2 regions of the Lysinibacillus sp. C5.1 genome follow, and region 2 is predicted to be linked to the other one. Evidence: riboswitches for the same ligand, from Rfam matches in the RefSeq annotation. Region 2 holds a riboswitch; the other holds the start of a gene.
The links. Region 2 has a riboswitch for FMN ahead of I5435_RS06160 (ECF transporter S component). Riboswitches for the same ligand answer to the same signal wherever they lie in the genome.

Region 1 (11,396 bases), 380 kb from region 2:
TTGGACAACCGTCGCTAACAGTAATATTGGCATCTGCTCTTGATGATAAGTCGTTAATGCTAGCCAAAAACCGGGTAAAAGCATACTTATTAATATCCCTACGATTCGTAACAGACGCTCTAATGTACCGACCATAGATGGATAATCATTATCCTCACCTGATTTAAAAAGTAGAAACATATTAGGCGGCGTAATAATTGCGTAAGATACGCCATCGACAAAAAGAAGTATTCGTCCTCTGACTAGCGCTTGTATTGCGAAATCTGGTCGCCCTGTATAATCATGTCGCGGTAAAATTTTCGCGGTTTTTTCCACACTTTCCATCATTATATCGCCACTAAAGACAACATCTGTATTAATTTTCCTTAATTGCTTTTTTAGTTCCGTGACCATATTTTTGTCCGTTATATCACCCATGTATAGGACAGCCACTGTCGTTTTAGAGCGCTTTCCGACTTCCACTGTTTCCACGCATAAAGAATTTGTAGGCAATCGCTTACGAATTAAGGCCACATTAATAAAAACATCTTCTATAAAATCATCTCTCGGCCCTTTTACCACTAGTTCTTGCTTTGTTTCTTCAGGATTTCGATTTGGTTTTTTTGTAATTTTACTTGAAAATAAAATTTTTTCCCCTTCAAAGTAAAGCAAAACAAACCCTGAATATACACGCGTAATAGCATCATCTAAATTGGTTACTTTTTGAAGATTAGGAATGTGTAAATCGTTTTTTATTTTTTCCTCTAATAAGTTTACAGAGCTGTCTTCAAACAAAGATTGAACTCGATCGATAATGACCTTATTCAATAAAAACTGATCGACCATCGACTCACATGTAATAAAATAAACATGCTGTTGTTGAAAGGTAAAAGATTGAAAAATTACGTCAGCAGAGCGTTGAAATAATTCTTTCAACATTTTCAATTCGATTTCTTGTTCTATTGATTGAATATTCCTCATCTCCTACTGAACCAAATTCAAACAAATTATTTTACTAAAATACTTATAAACATATATTTCCCAATGTCCAAAAAATTATGCAATAAATTTTACGACCATGCATCCTTTTAGCCAATCATTTTTTGTAAATTAGCCATTTCAATTGCAGACATCGCTGCATCATAACCTTTATTGCCAGACTTTGTTCCAGCACGTTCAATCGCTTGTTCAATATTTTCAGTTGTGACAATACCAAAAATCACTGGTACATTTGTCGAAAGCGATACGTTTGCAATGCCTTTAGCTGATTCGTTACACACATAATCATAATGCGTTGTAGAGCCACGAATAACTGTACCTAGACCTATAATGGCATCATATTTTTTCGTTTCAGCTAGTTGCTTTGCGATAAACGGTACTTCAAATGCACCTGGTACCCACGCAACATCTATTAAATCATCGTCTACACCATGACGCTTTAGCCCATCTAATGCACCACTTAATAATTTACTTGTTATAAATTCATTAAAACGACCAACAACCACCGCTATTCTTAAATCATTGCCAATTAATTGTGCTTCAAATGTTTTGCCCATCATTTCATTCTCCTCTTTTACATAGTAAGTGAATTTTCTATTTGCATATGTTGACGACGGTATGTTGCTAATGCGTCAATCGAAATCATTTTTAATTTATGTTTTTTTGCATATTTCACTAAATCATCAAAGCGTAACATTTCCCCATCATCGCCCATAATTTCACATATCACGCCAGCTTGTACACTGTTGCAAAGTTTAGCCAAATCGATAGTAGCTTCCGTATGCCCTCGACGCTCTAATACCCCATTGTCTTTTGCTATTAGCGGAAAAACATGTCCAGGTCTACGGAAATCCGATGCTTGTGCATGTGACGCTAGCATTTTTTGAATCGTCAAAGCACGTTCAAACGCACTAATGCCTGTTGTTGTCTCTTTATAATCAATACTGACAGTAAACGCTGTTTGGTGATTATCAGTGTTATCTACGACCATTGGCTGCAACGCTAATTTTTGTGCAAGCTGCTGTGAAATGGGTGTACAAATAAGCCCCCTACCATATTTCGCCATAAAATTAATCGTTTCTGGTGTCATGAACTCTGCAAGGGCCAGTAAATCTCCTTCATTTTCACGGTCTTCATCATCCACGACAACAATCATATTGCCCTGTTTTAAATCGGCAATCGCTTCTTCAATTGAATGTAGCAACATTGCCACCTCCTAATAGATATCACTTTATAAATTATGTTTTTTCTTTCTATAGCAGGTTAAAAACCATGCTTCGCTAAGTAATCTTTTGTAATAGTCGACGATTGCTGACTACCCTTTAGCTGGTGAATAATGTATTTGCCTACTAAATCGGTTTCGATATTGACTAGTGCCCCAACATTTTTAATTCCTAGTACGGTTTCTTTGTATGTGTGTGGAATAAGCGATACTGTGACACTGTTTTTTTCAACATGAAAGAGCGTTAAACTCGTTCCATCAATTGTGATTGAACCTTTAGGAATACAATAGCTTGTTAAGTCTTCTGAAAGTTCGATCTCAATATAGACCGCATTTGCCATTGGACGTTTACGTAAAATTTTCCCTACACCATCTACATGCCCTGAAACAAAGTGGCCACCAAATCGTCCATTGGCTGGCATTGCACGCTCTAAATTGACCGCATTTCCAACAGTTAGTTGCTGTAAATTCGTCGCTTTCACTGTTTCAGGCATTACATCCATTGTTAGCTCTTGGTCATTATAATGAGTTACTGTCAAACAAACCCCATTTACGGCTATACTATCCCCAAGCTTCACATCCGCCACTATTTTGGGCGAAATCACCGTTATTTCCATACTTCTCCTATCGCTTTGCAAGGTTTTTACTGTACCAATATCCTCAATAATACCTGTAAACAATTTTCCACCTACTTTCTTAACCCTATGTCGTAAACCTTTTGATAGTGATTATTTTAATTCCCCTTTCATTTTTTATAATCGAAACAAACAAAAAACCCCTTTCACATAAAAGGGGTTTTGGGAGTACTTGTCCATAAGACGTCACGAAATAAACCTAGTGGATACAAAAATTTTCCACAGGCTGCCATCTCATTGTTCTTCTCCCATCCAGACTATCACTGTCGGTTTTGGATTTGCACCAAATCAGCTTGCGCTCACGGACTTTGAATTGCTTCATCACCGCCGATTGGGAATTTCACCCTACCCCGAAGAACAGATATTTATTCAATTTTTGCCTAAATAAAAAACTTCCCAACAGAAGCGATGGGAAGTAGTATGCTATATAAGCGTAGCCAAATAGACCTTTTAAAGTCATACGAATTTAAAAAGCTTATACTTTCACCCTTCTCCCATCCAGACTGTAACTGTCGGTTTTGGATTTGCACCAAATCAGCTTGCGCTCACGGACTTTGAATTACTTCATCACCGCCGATTGGGAATTTCACCCTACCCTGAAGGATATATTATTTAGTTACTTCATACGATAACATTATTTTAATAGATTATCCACCTAAAATTTTATTAATATTCTCAGATCCTTACTTACTTTGGCACACAAACTATACGAGCAGATTTAAAATAATGATTTATCCTTTGTTTGGATAAAGCTCTTTAACAAATACTTTCATGACTATATCTTTAGGCTATATCCAATTTAAAACACCATCAATGTATGCTTCATTGTTTCTTAAAAGAAACTTTCATCTGTTATAAGCGTTACTTCTTACATGACCACATATAACCAGCTTGACATCTAAAAATTGGAATGTTAGTGTGTGTTATTATTCAACGCTACTCATATAACACAGTCGCTTGTTACTGGCATTGTCAAATTCCCCTCATAGGAGGTTTTTTTATTGTTTACTACTATTTTTAATACAATATCAACCCAACGGATAGTAATAATTTTTTTCTTGGTACTATGCTTTATAGCTTCTGTTATTTTCGTTCAACATAACGAAACATTTTATGAGCGTCCAATCGCAGAAGTTATAAAAACAGAATTGGAAGATTCAACATCTGTCTCAGATATGTACAGTAATGACGATTATTTATACACGCAGCGGATCACAGCAGTACTAAAAAATGGAAAAGATAAGGGGCGGCTTGTTTCTTTAATAAATGAGTATTCTTCTTCTGCCGCTTTTGATCACGAATACAAGGTCGGGAATAAAATATTTGTCTCTATTAAGGCAAATACAGATAATAACGGGACTTTAACAGGTACGATTTTAGACGTCAAACGTGACCAGTACGTATTAGTGGTTGCATGGATTTTTATTTTTTCTTTACTGATTGTTGGAAAAAGACAGGGCTTATTATCAATCATCAGTTTGATGGTGAATGCACTAATATTATCATTCGCATTGGATTTATATATAAAACACGCTAACGTTAGTTTAGTATTTGTCAGTGGTGTATGTATTCTATTATTTACATGTGTTTCATTGATTCTTATTAATGGATTAAATGAAAAAACCTATGCTGCTATGCTTGCAACAATACTAGGCACTTTCGTTTCATTACTTATTACCTTTTTCGTGTTATGGATAACATCGGAAAACGGCCTACGTTATGAGGAAATGCAATTTTTAACACGACCATATCGCATAGTGTTTATGGCTGGGTTATTTATCGGAGCACTTGGGGCTGTAATGGACGTTTCGATTACCATGGCTTCTTCCATGTTTGCTTTATATGAACAAAATCCTACTATTTCAGACAAAGCCTTAAAAGCTTCAGGTCTTGATATCGGCAAAGATGTCATGGGCACCATTACGAGCATTTTATTTTTCGTGTATATTTGCGGCTCCATCCCTATGCTTATTTTATATTTAAAAAATTCTTCTACACTAGGGCTAACACTTTCCATGAATCTTTCATTAGAAATAGCTCGCGCTCTAGCAGGTGGCATCGGCGTTGTTTTAACAATTCCAATTAGCCTTTACACTTCTATTTTTTTCATTAAACGAAAGAGGGTAACAGGATGAATGTATTAGTGTGGCTATCAACCATTTTATTTATTTTGATGCTCGTTATCGGTGGTAAAAAAGGGGTACGTTCATTTCTTTCGTTATTTTTAAACTTCGGGGTACTCTTTATAACAATTTTTTTAATGACCAATCCTAAGAACAGTCCCATTGTGTTAACGTTTATTGCCTGTACAATCATTAGTTGGATTAGCCTATTTTATATTAATGAAAAGAACAGCAAAACAATTACCGCATTTATTTCGACAATGATTACCATTGTGATACTGCTAATTTTTATTGTGGTTGTCACAGAGAAATCTATGATTCAAGGATTTGGAGAAGAATCTGCTGAGGAGATTAGCATATTTTCGCTTTATATTGGCGTTAATTTTGTTCAAATAGGCGCTTCAGTTATTATTATGAGTACAATTGGAGCTATTTTAGATGTCGCCATCTCCATCTCCTCGTCAATGCATGAAATTTTTCACCACAACCCATATATGACTAGAAAAAAATTATTCACATCTGGTGTAAATATTGGGAAGGATATTTTAGGAACAGATACAAATACGCTATTTTTTGCTTTCTTTGGTGGATACCTAGGTCTTTTAATATGGTTTAAAGATTTAAACTATTCGATTGGCGAAATTATCAACTCCAAAGTGTTTAGCACAGAACTTATTACAATTTTTTGTGCGGGTATTGGTATAGCAGCCATTATTCCTATCACGTCCTCAGTTAATGCCTATTATTTAGTCAAAACACGGGAAAAAGAAATTGCCAGTCAATCCAAGTGACAGGCACTTATATTCCTTTTTTGCATTCATGTCATCATGAACGAATGACTATATTGATTTAAGTATTATGAATGGTAAAGCCAAATACCCTTTAAGGAGAAAAATACAATGAAACATATAATATTTGATTTTGATGGCACACTTGCGGATTCCACGGCAGTGTTTGCTTCTGTATGGAATACGATTGCTAAAAAACATGCATTCAAAGAAGTACAGTTAGAAGATATTGATGCACTAAAAAAATTATCGATTGCTGAACGAAGTAAATTATTTAACTTCCCGTTACACAAACTACCTACTATACTCCCGCAATTTTATCGTTTATATCAGCAATCATTACAAGATGTTCATTTATTTCACGGTATGAAAGAGGTCATACAGGAACTTGATAAGAAAGGATATACAATTGCCATTATTTCCTCCAATTCAAAAGATAATATTTTGGCGTTTTTACAAACTAATGGTATCGACCATGTGTCCGAAGTACTTTGTTCGAGCCGTATTTTTGGTAAAGATAAAGTGATAAAAAAGTATTTAAAACAAGCCAATTTAAAAACATCCGATGTTTTATATATTGGGGATGAGCAACGAGATATCGTCGCCTGCAAAAAAGTAGGTATTCCAATTATTTGGGTTGGTTGGGGGTATGATGCCATTGAGATTGTCCAATCCGCAGAACCCGATTACAAAGTATTTACTCCTGCAGAAATACTAACTATTATTTAAGGTTTATGAACTCTATCACCACTGCCTAGGCTCTAAAAAAAGACACTCTTTATAAGTGTCTTAAAATACAAGAGAAGTTGATTATTATTCCTACATCAACTTCTTTCTTATTGTGGGGGAAGCTTTGTTAAAATTTCTTGGTATTTTTTTGCTGTCCTTATTTCCACTGTCAGAAAATCTTGTCCATAGGTCGCCTTAATTAAAAATGGTACATCACTGGTGTTTTGAAATCTAAAATCTAAGCCACCATAGGACACCGTTGCATCTCTGCCCTTTGGAACATATCCTACATCTAATGAATGATGGTGTCGCTCCACAAATTTAATCGGGAGTTGATCGACTGCATTAAACAATGTTGAAGATGTTTGGCAAATCCCCCCACCAATGCCCATAACAAGCTTTTTATTAATAATTTCAGGTGCGGGCTGATAGCCATTCGCTTCATCTCTAGGGCCTACAACAGTATTAAACGAAAAAGTATCTCCGCTACCAACAATCACATTGTGAATGGCTTTTGCTGAAAGTTCAATATTTTTATTTCTTCCAACATCCGCTCCATTGAAGTAGGTTGTATAAGAAGCCACTACAACATCTTCTAAATAGGGTATGTCTTCAAAATAATAGCCACTTTCAGTAATATACAGTGGCATTTCTACTGTGCCACCCGTTGCTGATGCTGCCATAATTTTTTCTACCAATTCACTTTCTTTTAAAATAACTAATGGACTACCTTTTATAATCCGACCATTGTCATCGACTTTATCAAGCATCATTCGCTTATCAAAACCAACTTTTGTTTCTGTGCCTCTCGCTAATTGTTGTGCCAATTGTTCAATGTTCTTTTTATACAAGACTGGGTCTGTTTCAAAGCCTAATTTTATGGGCGATACGATGTGGATGATTTCTTTAGATTGTGGATTAACAATTTCAACCACTACAGGACCTACTTCCTGCCCCTTGTCCTGCGTGTACATAACGGGTTGTTGAACGTCGTCTTTTTCAATTTGTTCATGCTTTATTTTATCCTGACAACCTGCTAAAGCCATTACACTGCCTAAACAAAATACAACCATCCATTTTTTCAATTTAAACACCTACCTCCGACTTACTTACAGCAACATCTTATTCGACTCGTTAAGATAGTGTGTTTCTTTTTATGGATTATTATTGACTGTTGCTTAAATATTTGTTCGTTTACTTTATCTTTTGCAATTAAAAACACACCCATTAAGATTTTGCTATTGCTTTAACAGCATTTTGTAATCTTTACAAGACTATAGTTATATATGTGTCGTTTCCCATGTGTCCTGTGCAAAAATAAGAGAGTACAGCCTTATTTGAGGTCTTTTCTCACTCATCCACCAAACGGAACATATGTTTGTTTATTTTCACTGTATTCTGTATAATAAAACAGAAATGGTGCTAAGAGGAGAAATTTGGATGTATTGGGGATGATGTTTTAATGACATTTGCAGTGGCGGGAAGGAACATTGCCAGTATGCCAAATTAGAATAAGATATTTTATAGGAGCATGCTACACTTACTATCCATAAAAAAAATTCCCTTCACGGTTTCGTTTTTTGTTCTCCACTCCCCTGAATTACACTAAAACTAGAGGTAGGTGCATAGATGATTCACTTAACAAACCGCCAGGCACGACAATTTCTGTTGTTGAAACATGGACTTTTGGACGACTATAAATTTAGCGGGAAACGGGGTGTAATGGACTTTACTCGACAAGTTGGTTGTATTCAATACGACCCTATCGATGTTTGCGGAAAAAATGCCGAATTGGTGTTACAGTCCCGAATCAAAGAATTTACTAAAGAAATGCTCGCCGATTTGCTGTATGAAGAAAGAAGCCTTGTCGATTATCCCGACAAGAACCTCGCTATTATGCCTATTGAGGACTGGCCGTATTTTGAACGCTATAGGGAAGCCGCCCGACAACATGCCAAACGCTATCCCGAAATGGAAGCGTTGACAACGCTAGTACGGGCTCATATCCAAAATCATGGTGCACTAAGTTCAGATGATTTAAAATTGGATGGAGATTTCTCTTGGCAATCAGCCATTCACTGGAGTAGCGGAAACAATCCATCTCGCTCAGTACTGGAACAGATGTATTCAACGGGTGAGTTGATTATCCATCATAAAAAGGGAAGCCGTAAATATTACGATTTAGCCAAGAAGTACATAAAGCCAACTCTGCTGACTGCATCAGAGCCCCTAGTTGATGAACTTGCGCATTATAAGTGGCGGGTACTACGTCGAATCGGCTCGGTCGGTCTCTTATGGAATCGTGCGTCAGATGCATGGTTGAATATTTGGGGGTTGAAAGCAGCACAACGCAAAGAGGTTTTTAGCCAGCTATTGCAGGAAGATCGTATTGTTGCCGTTACTGTGGATCAAATGAAGGATATGCTGTATTGCCTTGCGGAGGATTTACCGCTTATTGAAGTGGTTTTGCAAAATCCAGAACCAAAATGGCGTTGCGAGCTGATTGCGCCGCTCGATAATTTCCTTTGGGATAGAAAACTGATTACCGCATTATTTAACTTTGATTATACGTGGGAGATTTACACACCTGCAAGCAAACGAAAATTCGGCTACTATGTGCTCCCCCTCGTATATGGCGAACGCTTCATTGGACGAGCTGAGATTATCGCGGAGCGAAAAACTAACACACTCGTTGTTAAAAACATCTGGTACGAGAACAGTGTGAAGCAAACAACTCAATTGCGTACAGCTTTAAACAGCTGTCTCAAAAAATTTGCTACCTTTAACGGGTGTGAGACTATTTCGGTAGAGTCTTTGAACGAATAGCCATAATTTTTTACCATATAGGCGATATAACATACTTAATCTCTCCACTAGTATCATCATATAATTGTTACAGAGTTGGATGCCCAAAGTAAAAACGGCAGTTCTGAAAGATTCAAAACTGCCGTTTAGGTCTATAGCTATTCGCTACATTTTAAAATTAATTCATATCATCACGCAGTGCATCGACGATATTTTCTTTTTTAATTATGCGAAGTGCGTACATTGTTGTAATAAATATGACAAGGAATACCCCCAGTACACTAATGCCCATACTGCTCCAAGGGAATGTGAATGCAACTTCCGCTCCACCGATAAACATCCCTTTATAGATTAGCCAAGCTAAAATACCTGAAATAGGGAGTCCAAATAGTAATGTTTGGAACCCATAAAGAACACATTCAAAGCGCATCATCTTATTGAAATCACGATTGGACATACCAACTGAGCGAAGCATTGCAAGCTCTCGTCTACGTAATCGAATATTCGTAGAAATGGTGTTAAACACATTGGCGATTGCAATAAGTGACATCATTATGACGAAAACAATGGTGAACAAATCAATGATGAAGATAATATTGCGGTTCTGGTCAAATATTTCATTGGCATTGTATATCGAATATTCGTATGAGGTTTCTTCCGATTCGATTATTTTTTTCATTTCATCAACTGACTGCGATGCATCCTTTGATAGGAACGTTAAGCCCCAATCCATCGGAACATCAGCTAGTGCCCATGTATCGATTAATTGATATGGTGCAACAATCATAAACGTGTACGGTCTTACTTCAGACGGTAACTTTGGTAATGGATCGACAGGATACGTATCGACAAATGTAATCGTTACATTTCGCTCTTCATTTAAGATTGCGCTAGTATTTACGTTTGGTGTAATATCTAAATTCATCGACTGTTTTGTAAACATATCTATTATGTTGTCTTTTTCCGATGCAGTAGCCGTTTTATTTTTCACTTTGGCAACGGCAATGACTTTCGCATTTTCCCCTGTATATTCAGCTATATCTAAACCTAAGCTTTTAATAAAATCTAGGTAAACACTATCCTCTAAAAACTGCATGTCTAGCGGTACATCAATCGTCTTATCGAGCTCAACATAACCTGCTGCTTGACGGTAGTCTGCTGAGAAATCATGTAAGTTAATTTTACTTGCATATTCCATCATGGATTGATAAGAGCCTTTATAAACCCCATCTACATTTTGTAGTTTGTCAAATAGCTGAAATGAATCGTTTTCTTTCATGTTCTCACTAAAGAACATAATATCGTAATCCGTATTGACAACGGATGACTCTGCAGCCTGCTGGAGCGTTGTTTTAAATGCGCTAGACGATACAAACATAACTACACTTAATATAAGTGATAGGACGATACTGCGATATCGTCTTTTGTTTCGTTTAAAGTTTTTAAGCGCAAGTGTGCGTTCTAAGCCGTAAATACGCTCCATCCATTTAGACGTATTAATGGCTTTTGATTCCACTTTAATTTCATTTGTTTGACGAATACAAGCCATAACTGGAGTATTAGCAGCTTTGCGTGCTGGGATATAAGCTGAAATTAAAATGGTCATCAAACTAATAACGACTGTGGCGATTATGATAGGTATTGAAACGGTCAAAGTTAATGGTACATTATCATAGGCAATATTTTCAAAATTTTTCGACACAAGAGAAAGAACACCTTTGATACTTGGGATGCCAACTAGCACACCGATTGGTATACCAACAGCACCAATACATAGTCCTTCAAATAATACAGAATTTCGCAATTGTTTTGCCGTTGCACCTACTGACATCAGAATTCCATATTGTCGCATACGTTCGTTTAACGAAATGGAAAAGGCATTGTATATAAGGAAAACTGAACCGAGCATAATTAAGGCAACTAACATGCCACCAATTGAGTAGAGGAGACGATTAAATAGTTTATCATTTGACAGACCCATAAATCGTAACACGTTGTCATTTGTAACAAATTGATGTTCAGTTGCGAATTCATCTGCATAATCATGCACTTTACGAGGACTTTTCATTTTAATAAAGGTACTAAAGCTACTCGCTTTTTTCATAGCATCAGTTGT
Region 2 (11,396 bases):
TTCTCTCACTTGTTACTTCATAATACGAGATACAAACAGTTGTCTCTGACGGACCATAAGTATTATATATCTTAACTTTATCAATTAAATTGTTTATATATTCTTTTCTTAGTACGTCTCCACCACTAATCATTGTGTGAACCGATTCTACAGGAGGATATTTGTTTAATTCATTCAATAATAAAGGGAATCCGCTAATCATGGTAACTTTATTATTTCTCATTACAATTAAAAGCTTTTCTATAGAGGCTACTTCATCTTTACATGCTATAACCAAAGTTCCGCCAGTTAGTAAAATAGGAAAAATTTCTTCTACAGAAATATCAAATGATACTGTTGATTGCTGCAACATAATATCATTTTCAGTTAATTTAAATTCATCTATAAAACTATGATAGTATCCTACAACATTTCTATGCTCAACAGTAACTCCTTTTGGTTGCCCTGTTGAACCAGAAGTATATAACGTATAGATTAGATTTTCTGCATTATGTAATCTATCTAAATTGTCAGTTGGATATTGATTTAAAGGATAATTATCTAGATATATTTTTTCACAAGGAAATGACAAATCTATATTTAAATGACTATGTGTTAATAGTAAATCAATTTCCGCTTGTTCATACATATAATTAATACGTTGTAATGGGTAAGCTGGATCGACAGGAAGATAAGCTCCGCCAGCTTTAAGAATCGCCAATATACCAATAATTAAATCTTCGGATCGATCTACTACTAATCCTACTAATTTTTCTGGTTTAACGCCTTTTTGACGTAGTAAAAAAGCTAATTGATTGGATTTCTTATTAAGTTCATCGTATGTAAAACTTTTATCCTTACAAATTAAAGCTACTTTATTGGGATTTTTTTTAACCTGCATTTCAAAAAAGTCATCGACAGTTTTAGTAATATCATAATTAATCGATTTATTATTAAATTCATACAATACTTGATTTTTTTCTTTTTTTGAAAGAATAGCAATATCCTCTAATTTAGTATGTGAATTTAAGGTAAGTTCAGATACTAAATTAAAAAAATGTTCTTTCAATTTCGATATTGCGTAATTATCAAATAAATTATCGTTGTAGGAAATACTACATTTTAACGAAAAATCTATTTCAAAACACATCTCAATCTCATTTTCTTCTAAATATTCTGACAAAACCGCTTTTGATTCACCACTCGAAAATATTGAACCAAATAAACCACTTTTTAAACCCAGTTGATTATAAGAAAAAATTTCTTCTTCTGTTACATTTTTGTATAATTTTATCAATTCTAATTCATTCTCAATTTGTCTAATATATTTTATAGATGTAATATCAAAATCAGTTTTAACACAAAACGGTAGCACTTTACCTTCTGTTGTACTTGTACCAAATACAACATAATCTGTATCATTATAGTTGTGAAGTAATAATCCCCAGGCTGAATATAAAATAGAATTTACATTGACATTATAAGTATCAGCAAATTGTGAAAGTGATTGCATAATTTTTTTATCTAAAAAAAATGTATCGTTTACTAACTTAAATCCATTATTTTTAAAAGTACCTAAAGTTACTTTTGATTTAAGTTCAAATTCTTTTAAAGCAGCACTCCAATAACTTTCCTTTGTATCTAACTCTAATGTGTTCATTTATATCTCTCCTTTTAATCATGGGTTTTGTATCATCATCACTAAAAGATGATGGAGTTGCAGTCGCTTTTGATTTATATATGTTCGTTTTGAATTAGGGTCCGATTTATTGCTGGTTTTTTTATGCTCTTATTTTGAGAATAAACTAAAACGACTAAACTAATTAAAACGAACATTCCTCCAGTAAGTTGTGAAAATTGTAATCGTTCATTTAAAAAAACAAGAGCAAATAAAGTAGTAAATACAGGTTCTACCATGCTAATCATCGAAACGTTAGAAGAACTCAACAATTCCAGCGACTTAAAAAATGTAATTTCAGCAAAAATAGTTGAAAAAATCACAATACTAACAATGTGTATCCATGCTTGGTTATTAAAATTTAAAGAGATATCTTGCTTCACTACACCAATTATGAAAACGCCAAAAGTTGCAAATAGTGCTGTATAGGCACTTATTATTACTGGTGAATTATTAATAGTTACTCTTTTCCCCACAATCATATATATTGCAAAGATCAAAGCTGCAAGAAGGGATAAGACTATTCCATAGACATTCATTTTATCTAATGAAACTCCAAGTAAATAAATCATGCTAATGAAAGTTGCTACTAAAGCTAGTATTGATCCTATACTTAATTTTTCTTTATATAAAAAATAAGAGATGATACAAACTAGTAAAGGAAAACAATATAAGAGCAAGACTGCCATAGATGATGATATATATTTTAATGATTCAAAATGGAAAATAGATAAAAGTGTGAATAGTATACCACCTAGTATAAAAAGATTTTTCACCTCATGTTTACCAATTCTTATATTTGTACCTTTCACAAGGAAGAAAAGGAAAAAGATGATAGAACTTAATCCGAATCTTAAAAAAAGTAAAGTATACACTGTCACACCATATTCATAGGCTTTAACTGTAAAAATTGGCATAATCCCATATCCTATGCTCGAAAGAACTGCATAAATAGCTCCCTTGATAAAATTATTCATAAATCTCCTCCTTTCACTTCACTTACAATAAAATTTAATGGCATTTTTACTATATAGTTATTCCCTTTTAAAACAATTACTACCACATTTCATTTAGAATTTATTATATCTAAATTTTGAAAACGAGTTCTTTAAATTTCGTAACAAATCGCATCTTAATTATTCTATTCAAGAATGTAAAAATTTGTATGAAATATCAGTACTGATAAAAAGATTATAGTATAAAAGTAAATTTAAATAGATACATTTCCTAACATATAACGTTTTAGTCTTTAGCGTCGAATTTAAGCGAACATTATAATTAAACAGAAGAAATGTAACACAAAGTTATGACATTAACTTCATATACAAGTGTTGATTTACTATGATGTCTAGAATCTTATGGCATCACACCTTCATACGCTCATTAACAGTTTTCTAGGAGTGTTTTTTGTTTTATTCTTAATTGAAGATTTATCCTTGAAAACCATTTCCAGATGGAGTTTTTCGTATAAACTTAACCATAATTTTGGTCCTTTATTAGTGGATTTGGACAGGTTACCACCTGATTTTATCCATTATAAAGGACCTTTTTTATACATAATAAAATGATTGAATATTTTTTTTCTTTAAAGTATAGTTAATTTAATGTAACGCTAGTAATATCTTTTAATTTATTTGAGATATAACAAGAAAATTATTGGACGTGAATAAAATATGGAACTAAACATACAATCACATAATAACGATTGTGAAAATAATTTAATGAATTATTCTCTTTATATACCTCGTTATAGTCAAAAGTTTTGTATGAATGACTGGCCAAAGGGATTACTTATTGAAGAAAGAAGTCATGACTATTGGAGCGATAGATGTTGTGGGTTGGCGTGTTTACGAATGGTTATATCTCATTATAAAATACCTATACCAACCCAATTAGAATTACTTAAAGAAGGTTTAAAAAGAAAGTATTATATTTCGAAGGGATGGTTACACCAAGGTTTAGCCGATTTAGGAGAAATGTATGGGGTGAAGGGTAAGCCTATAGTTGTTAAAAGCGGTAAACAACTTGAAAACTTGCTTGTAACAAAGGGCCCAGTAATATGTTCTATTGCTCCAAAGTTCCCTAAAAACGGAAGCAAAGGGGGACATTTGGTAGTAGTATGTGGTCGAATTCATACCTCTAAAGGAAGACTAATTTGTTTTAGAGATCCCTCTCTTTGGGGAGAAACAAATAGTATAGTATTTGAAGACAGGTTCTTTAGCAGTTTTAGTGGTAGAGCAATTGTTTTTTCTTTGGATTAATAGAAGATATGATATTTTCATTAGAACTGTACGCCTGTAATCGAATAAAGCATATAACTGACCTGGTACCTCCGAGATGCGAATAAAGTAGTATACTTATTTAAAAGAAATCTCCCACGAAAATCAAAGGTATTGTCGAAATTTGCGGGAGATTGAACAAATTTATTATCTAAACTTGACTAATTTAAGTAGCAATTCGCTTCAAGTTATTGCGTTGACAATTATCCCAATAACAGCTTCAATACCTAAACCAATGGTAAATATCATACATTTTTTCATTCCCCTCATAATTTTTTTGTTATTTTAACCTAATGACCTTGGATAATAACTTTTACTTCCCTCATACTAAATTCACCTGTAAAAAGTCAATATGGTTTGCTGGTACTTTCTTTCGATATTCTTCCATGTGAGTCGATATTGCATAACCTTTTAATGTATTTCTACTTAAATTTTGTAGTTCTTTTTTGGAAAGTAAATCTGAAATTGCAAATTTAAGCAACAAAAAAACACCTCCTAGACATAACAGTCTAATAAGGTGTCATTACTTGAACACTATCCTAAATCATACTTTTTTACGCTTATTTCGATAAATACATTGTGCGTTGTTGGTTGATCCATTTGCGCATCGTTGTGAATAACAATGCCATAATCGCCGTTAATAACACACCTTTCACGATATTAAATGGTAAAATGCCTGCAACAATCATTGTGTATAATGAATCACCAACGACTGGCTCCATACCTAAGAAATAAGTGTACATCGGTAAAAATACTGCGATATTTAACAAGCTCATGCCAACCGCCATCACAATCGTTCCTGTTGCTAATCCTCCAACAAGACCTCCAATCGTTTTAAAACGGTTAAAAATAAATGATACTGGCAAAATAAATAATATGCCTGTTACAAAGTTTGCAATATGACCAACTGGCACTCCCGTTGGCGTACCAGAGAAAATCCAATCTAAAACATTTTTAAATAGCTCTACTAAAATACCTGCTACTGGGCCCATCGTGATGGCTGCAAGTAAGGCAGGCATATCACTGAAATCCACTTCCAAAAAGGCTGGGAACGGTGGAATCGGGAAATTAAATAACATTAATAAAAACGAAATACTACTCAGCATACCAATCGTAATAAACGATTGCAGTTTGACATTTTTCTTCATTGAAAACTCTCTCCTCTTTGCTGATTCAATCTTGCAAGAAGAAAGGTTACGACGTAATCGATTGTTTTTCACGAAAAAACCCTTATGCAAATCAGCATAAGGGAGAAAAGGCATGAGTAAATAACGCCATTACTAGCTATTTTTTGTGCATAGCGTGCATTTAAAGACACACTAAAAAAACGTTCGCACATAGCTTAATTCGTAACAACGAATGACGATCGTACCTCCATCTTCTCCCATCCAGACTATACTGTCGGCCTTGGAATTACACCAAGTCAGCCATGCAAAAAAATCTTTGCACAGGTCGCGGGCTGAAGAGCCATCTAGTAAATCATGCGAGCTACTGTAGCTTACTACTACACTAGCGATTTACAACTCTATTACCGCCGGTCGGGATTTTCACCCTGCCCCGAAGATGAATCAATATTATTTTATAAACTAACTATAATGTTTTATCACATAAAAGTAAATACTTCTGCTTAAAATAATCCGATTAAATTTGTATGGTTTAATAAATCAAGCACTTTGTGAGAAATAATGGAGTAGCTTATCCGCGGAACAAAGTCACTTACCCGCGATTTATTATCATTTACCCGCGAATCAAGGTGCTTTACCCGCGGTATTTCCATTAAAAAAAACAGCTATCTACTATCTGATAGCTGTTTTCTATATTATGGCATCATTTGTTTATTGGCACCTACAGGCATGGGTAAAAACTTTGTTAAATCAAAGCCTTCCCAACTTTCCTGGACAATGTTATCTAAACGTATCTTTTTATCAAAGCTTGACGCAGTCAACATCATCGCCTCGATTAATTGTGTTGCTCGTACGGCATCCATTGTCGTTAAATCAAGTGGTGCGTCAAATGTGACCACAACCCCATCTTCTTCTTCTTTTACAGTGTATGTGACATTTTCCGGAACAACTGGCACATAAACATCATCCTTTTTGTCTCGCATCGCCAGTAGAGCCTCTGTCACAGTAGGATACGTTTGATGGAAATCAGGCGATAAATATTCAGTCCCGTTTCCCTCTGTATATAAATAATAATTGTAATGATTATCTTTTGTTAGCGCTATAGGCTCACTCGGCTCTTCTGCTTGCGAAAACTCGTAATCAGAACCATCTGCCTGTTTAATGGCAATGGCTTTATATTCGGACTCGGAAAAAGTATCTTTTAACGAGTTTAAATATTTCGTGACAGAAGCCGAAGCTACATCATAATCATTTTCTTCTGGTAATACGTGCACAAGCGTTTTACCTTCTTCTTTTAACTCACCTTTGTACGGATGATAGTCTGTTAAACCCATTGCTTCTTCATCAATTTGAGGTGCGTATTTTTCATACATTTGTAAAGTTGTTGGCTTCTTCTTCCCAAAATCAGCAATTATTTTTTTGTTCGGAATAATATAGGTCATTGGTATGCTATCAGCCTTACCACCAGGTAATCCAATTCTGAAAACGACTGCATCGACTAAATCATCTTCGTAAACAGATGTCCGCAACGATAGGATACGAGCATGCTCAGCACCAATATTCGCTTTCATTACACTATCTGCATCTGCATTTTCACTTTCTGTGACCGACCGATCCTCCTGCACAGAAGAATAATTTTCGATTGGGGCGTTTGCTTCATCCTTTACGGAAGAATTGTTCGATACATAGATGTACCCTGCTAGTGATAGGACAAAAATTGCAGCAACACTACTTAAAATAGGCCACCTACTCTTGCGTCGTTTTATAGGTTTAGTATTTTCTTGAGCAGGCAATGATTGCGCTTGTTGTTCTTTTGCCTCAGCTACTGGTTGTATCGCCTCTTGAAGATGTATGTTGTCTTGTAAACGTGCATCAGCAAGCAATCTTTTTAACACTTCGTCTTTCGAGCGGTGGTCAGTAAGCTTCGGGGCATTGTTCAACATTTGTTCAAGTTGTTCATCGTCAAATTGTTTATGCGTCATTGCCTTTTCGCCTCCTGTTCCCTAACCTGTTGTAGATGTTGCCTTAAAAACTTAATGGCTCGATGTTGCGTCGTTTTAACCTTTGCCTCTGTCCAATCAAGTATTTGCGCAGTTTCAGTAATCGACAAATCTTGGAAATAGCGCATAATAATAACCATTTTTTGATCCCCTGTACAATTTTCAAGTGCAAACTCTATCTGCTTTAATTCATCACTGGCCTGTAGCACATCTTCCGGTGATGGTGTGGTTGAATGTAATTGTTCCGTTTCCCAGTCAAAAAAATCGAGTGAATGTTTTTGGCGCACAGCCTGCTTTCGAAAATGATCAATTGCGACATTTTTAGCAATAGCAAAAAGCCAAGTTTTTTCACTGCTATTCCCTGCAAATTGTTCATAAGATCGCAGCACACGGACATAAACCTCATGTGCAAGGTCCTCAGCAAGTGTGCGATTTTTTACTAGATAAATAAGAAACTGGAACACGTCTTGATGGTATGCATCGTATAGTCGATGGAACACGGAGTCATTCAAAGCACTCCACCCCCGTTCTCATAGTATTTGTCGTCTAACACTCGCACAAGTTACATTTAAATAATATTTTGGTCTTAATTTTGCTATGTGTCTAAACCCGAGCACAAGCCGACGTATAGCCCCTAACAGGTATTGGTATTGTTGCCAACTAGTTCAGCTAGTTCTAACTATACCAATGACCCGTGGAAGCATGAAAGAGCATTGTCAGATGGCATCAGCTACAAGGACTTCTTCATGAACTTATTCGAATGGTAAATAGAAAGTAAAAGTTGTGCCCTCTTTTAACACACTATCGACCATAATATTGCCAGAGTGTGCCTTGACAATATTTCGAGCAATTGCAAGCCCTAAACCCGTTCCGCCTTTAGAACGTGTCCGTGCTTTATCCGCTTTATAAAAACGTTCAAAGACATATGGTAAATCTTCCTGTGGAATCCCATGTCCTGTATCCTGAACAGATATTTTGGCAAAGGTTGGCTCTTGCTCTATCTTGACAATGACAGAACCTTCGTCTGTATGACGCAGTGCATTATCTACTAAATTTGTTAACACTTGTTCGATACGATCCTCATCCATACTGATGCGGGCATCATTATCAAACTCACTATTAAATAAAAGTTGCACGTGTTTTTCTTTTGCTACTTGAGCAAATTTTTGCGTAATACGTTCAAATGTCGAATTAATCGGTACTTCATCTTTGTACAGTGTCATATGTCCTGATTCCATTCGCGCTAAATCCAATAAATCGGTTACTAAACGTCCCATACGCTTCGATTCATCATAAATAATTTTCGTGATTTCATTACGTTCTTCTTGATCTTGAATAAAATCATCATCCATTAATGCCTCAGAATAGCCTTGTAGCATGGAAATCGGTGTACGTAGTTCATGTGATACATTGGCAATAAAATCAGAACGTAGCTTTTCTAAACGATGCTGCTCTGTCATATCACGGATTACAGCAACTGCTCCACGAATTAATTCCCCACTATAGAGCGGGCTAATCGTAAATGTATAATAATTTCCATCCATTTCTATTTCTTCTTCTAACTTATCTTCAAACATTAGTACATGATCGAGCATATGATAGAGTTCAGGTGGAATAGGCTTTGCGCTTTGCGAGCCTTTATTAACAAACCATTTTTGCATTAAACGTTCCGCTGGCGGGTTGCTCAGTAAAATTGTTCGATCACGGTTAAACGTTATAACGGCATCTGTCATGGATGTTAAAATATTGGACAATTGCTCATTTTCTTGATTAATTACTTCTAAGTTATGCTTTAGCTGACGCCCCATTTGATTGAACGCAACAGCTAGCTGGCCGATTTCATCATTTTGCGTTGTCGGCATTTTTGCCTCGAAATTCCCTTTTGCAATTTCAAAAGCTAGCTCACGCATTTTACGTAATGGGGATGTAATACGGGATGATAAGAAAAATGCAAAAAATGTCGTTAACACAAACGCAATAAATGCCGCTAAAAAGACAATTTTGGTCGTCTCTTTCGATGTTTTATGTAACGCATCTGGACTTTGATAAATAAATACAGCGCCATGCACTTCATTTTCCACATTTAGTGGAAACCCTAGCACGACATAGGATTCCATTTTTCCTTGATCTGTTGAAGATGGCATCATCATTTCCTTTATAATGGGTTCATCTGATTGGAAAATTTCATGGAAGGATTTATTCGCTAAAATTTCATCTTGAATTTCTTTCTTGTTGACCCCTTCTTGCAGCGCAAATGAGACTTCTAAATGATTTATGGCGATAAGTGCATTTGTACCCTCAGGTAAAATATCTGTCAGGAGTTGCGAAGTCGATTCTGCCGTCTCATTGTCATCCACTATACTCGCTATTGTTGCAGCCGTTTGACGCAGCGAAATCTCTGCTTGCTGCATATGATAGTTTTGAAGAAATTCGAGCATTAAAACCGTGAAAACAAATAATACAAATGAAACGAGAAGCAATATGGTTACCCATAGCTTCCCGACAACACTGTTCCATATTCTATTCATTGACAACCTCAAATTTGTAGCCAACGCCCCAAACAGTGACAATCATTTTCGCTGCGTTCTCTGATACACGATTCAGCTTCTCACGTAGACGCTTCACATGGGTATCGACTGTTCGTAGGTCTCCAAAGAAATCATAATGCCAAACCTCTTTTAGTAATTGTTCACGGTCAAATACTTTGTCTGGAGATTTTGCAAGGAAGTACAATAATTCATACTCTTTTGGTGTTAAATTCACTTCGATACCTTCCGCTGTTACACGGTGCGCATCATGGTCAATCATCAAATGTTGGAATACAACTAAATCTTTTGATGACGATGCATTTGTCGTAGGTGAAAATGCTTGTGAACGACGTAAAATAGCTTTTACGCGTAGAACCACCTCACGAGGGCTAAATGGCTTTACAATATAATCATCTGCTCCAAGCTCGAAGCCTTGTACACGGTTTGCTTCCTCGCCTTTTGCAGTTAATAAAATAATTGGCGTTGCAGCTCTTTCGCGAATTTCTGCACATACCTCAAGCCCATCTTTTTCAGGCATCATAATATCTAGTAAAATACAGTGGTACTCTTTTTCTAAAGATTTTTCGATCGCTTCTTCACCATTCTCTGCTTCGTCAACTTGATACCCTTCGCGCTCCAAATACATTTTTAATAAGCGTCGAATACGATCCTCGTCGTCTACTACTAATACTGAAATATTTTCTGACACTTTCACGATCCCTCTCTTCCGATCTTTCTCTACCCTTCTATTGTACATGGTACGCTACGACTTGAAAAGAAAAGAAAGCCCTTTCGCAGCAGCGAAAAGGCTTTTCGTTCCCCTGTTACGCGTAGGAGTGTAAACCTGCAAGAATTAAGTTAACGGCAATAAGGTTAAATAATATAATACCAAAGCCAATTAATGCTAACCAAGCAGATTTTTCACCTTCCCAGCCCTTAGATAAACGTAGATGTAGGAATGCTGCATAGAATAACCATGTAATCAGGGCCCATACTTCTTTCGGGTCCCAACCCCAGAAACGACTCCATGCAAGTTGTGCCCAAATCATCGCAAAAATGAGTGCACCTAAAGTAAATACTGGGAAACCAATAATAACAGAACGATAACCGACTTCATCCAGTAATTGTAGATTTACACGTTTAACAAGCGGTTGGAATATCGCGCTTATGCGACGACGTGCAATAAGGCGAATGAATAAGTATAGTAATGAGCCTATTAATAATGACCACACGACCGTTGTTAATTTTTTAGCATTAATCAGTGCAGGCATTTCTACTAATGGAGACATACCATGTTCCTCTACTACCTCATACTCATTCATCCCAAAAATAGGTGGCAAATTATAAGTAATTTGGCGAGACATACCTTCTTTATCGATATACGTGTATTTCGATTCATAATCCATCGCACTAAATGTAGATGACACAATAACAAAGCCAAGCACAACGACTAAGCAGTACATAACTGCTTCAAGCCAGAAACGTTGCTTTGAAGGTTTGTTTAGATCTACAACTTTTAATAAATAAATTAAACCTGCAACTGCACTAATCGCTAAAATCGATTGCCCCATTGCAGCCGTAATAACGTGAATTGTTAACCAATGACTTTGCAATGACGGTACTAATGGACTTACTTCTGTCGGGAACATCGATGCATAGGCAATGATTAATAACGCTACAGGTAACGCCACTAAACCAAGCGCTGTTAGGCGATAAATAAAGTAAATTAAAATAAATGCACCAACAATAAACATCCCGAAAGCAGTCGTAAATTCAAACATATTACTAACAGGTGCGTGACCTGTGTG

Region 1: it holds a riboswitch for FMN, as region 2 does, so the genes downstream of both, ribE (riboflavin synthase) here and I5435_RS06160 (ECF transporter S component) in region 2, are expected to answer to the same signal.

What each region holds. Positions count from the first base shown of each region.
Region 1 covers NZ_CP066226.1:1,716,142-1,727,537, reverse strand. Annotated here, with positions in the region: gene I5435_RS08110 (spore germination protein) at 1-960, opposite strand, end outside; gene ribH (6,7-dimethyl-8-ribityllumazine synthase) at 1,068-1,535, opposite strand; gene ribB (3,4-dihydroxy-2-butanone-4-phosphate synthase) at 1,553-2,182, opposite strand; gene ribE (riboflavin synthase) at 2,242-2,880, opposite strand; FMN riboswitch at 3,072-3,197, opposite strand; FMN riboswitch at 3,318-3,443, opposite strand; gene I5435_RS08090 (YibE/F family protein) at 3,837-4,970, shown strand; gene I5435_RS08085 (YibE/F family protein) at 4,967-5,749, shown strand; gene I5435_RS08080 (HAD-IA family hydrolase) at 5,858-6,475, shown strand; gene I5435_RS08075 (VanW family protein) at 6,583-7,548, opposite strand; gene I5435_RS08070 (winged helix-turn-helix domain-containing protein) at 8,105-9,301, shown strand; gene I5435_RS08065 (ABC transporter permease) at 9,459-11,396, opposite strand, start outside.
Region 2 covers NZ_CP066226.1:1,337,586-1,348,981, reverse strand. Annotated here, with positions in the region: gene I5435_RS06180 (non-ribosomal peptide synthetase) at 1-1,639, opposite strand, end outside; gene I5435_RS06175 (DMT family transporter) at 1,714-2,634, opposite strand; gene I5435_RS06170 (C39 family peptidase) at 3,331-3,918, shown strand; gene I5435_RS06165 (hypothetical protein) at 4,259-4,417, opposite strand; gene I5435_RS06160 (ECF transporter S component) at 4,497-5,084, opposite strand; FMN riboswitch at 5,309-5,505, opposite strand; gene I5435_RS06155 (RNA polymerase subunit sigma) at 5,756-7,042, opposite strand; gene sigX (RNA polymerase sigma factor SigX) at 7,039-7,572, opposite strand; gene I5435_RS06145 (ATP-binding protein) at 7,813-9,588, opposite strand; gene I5435_RS06140 (response regulator transcription factor) at 9,581-10,297, opposite strand; gene ccsB (c-type cytochrome biogenesis protein CcsB) at 10,413-11,396, opposite strand, start outside.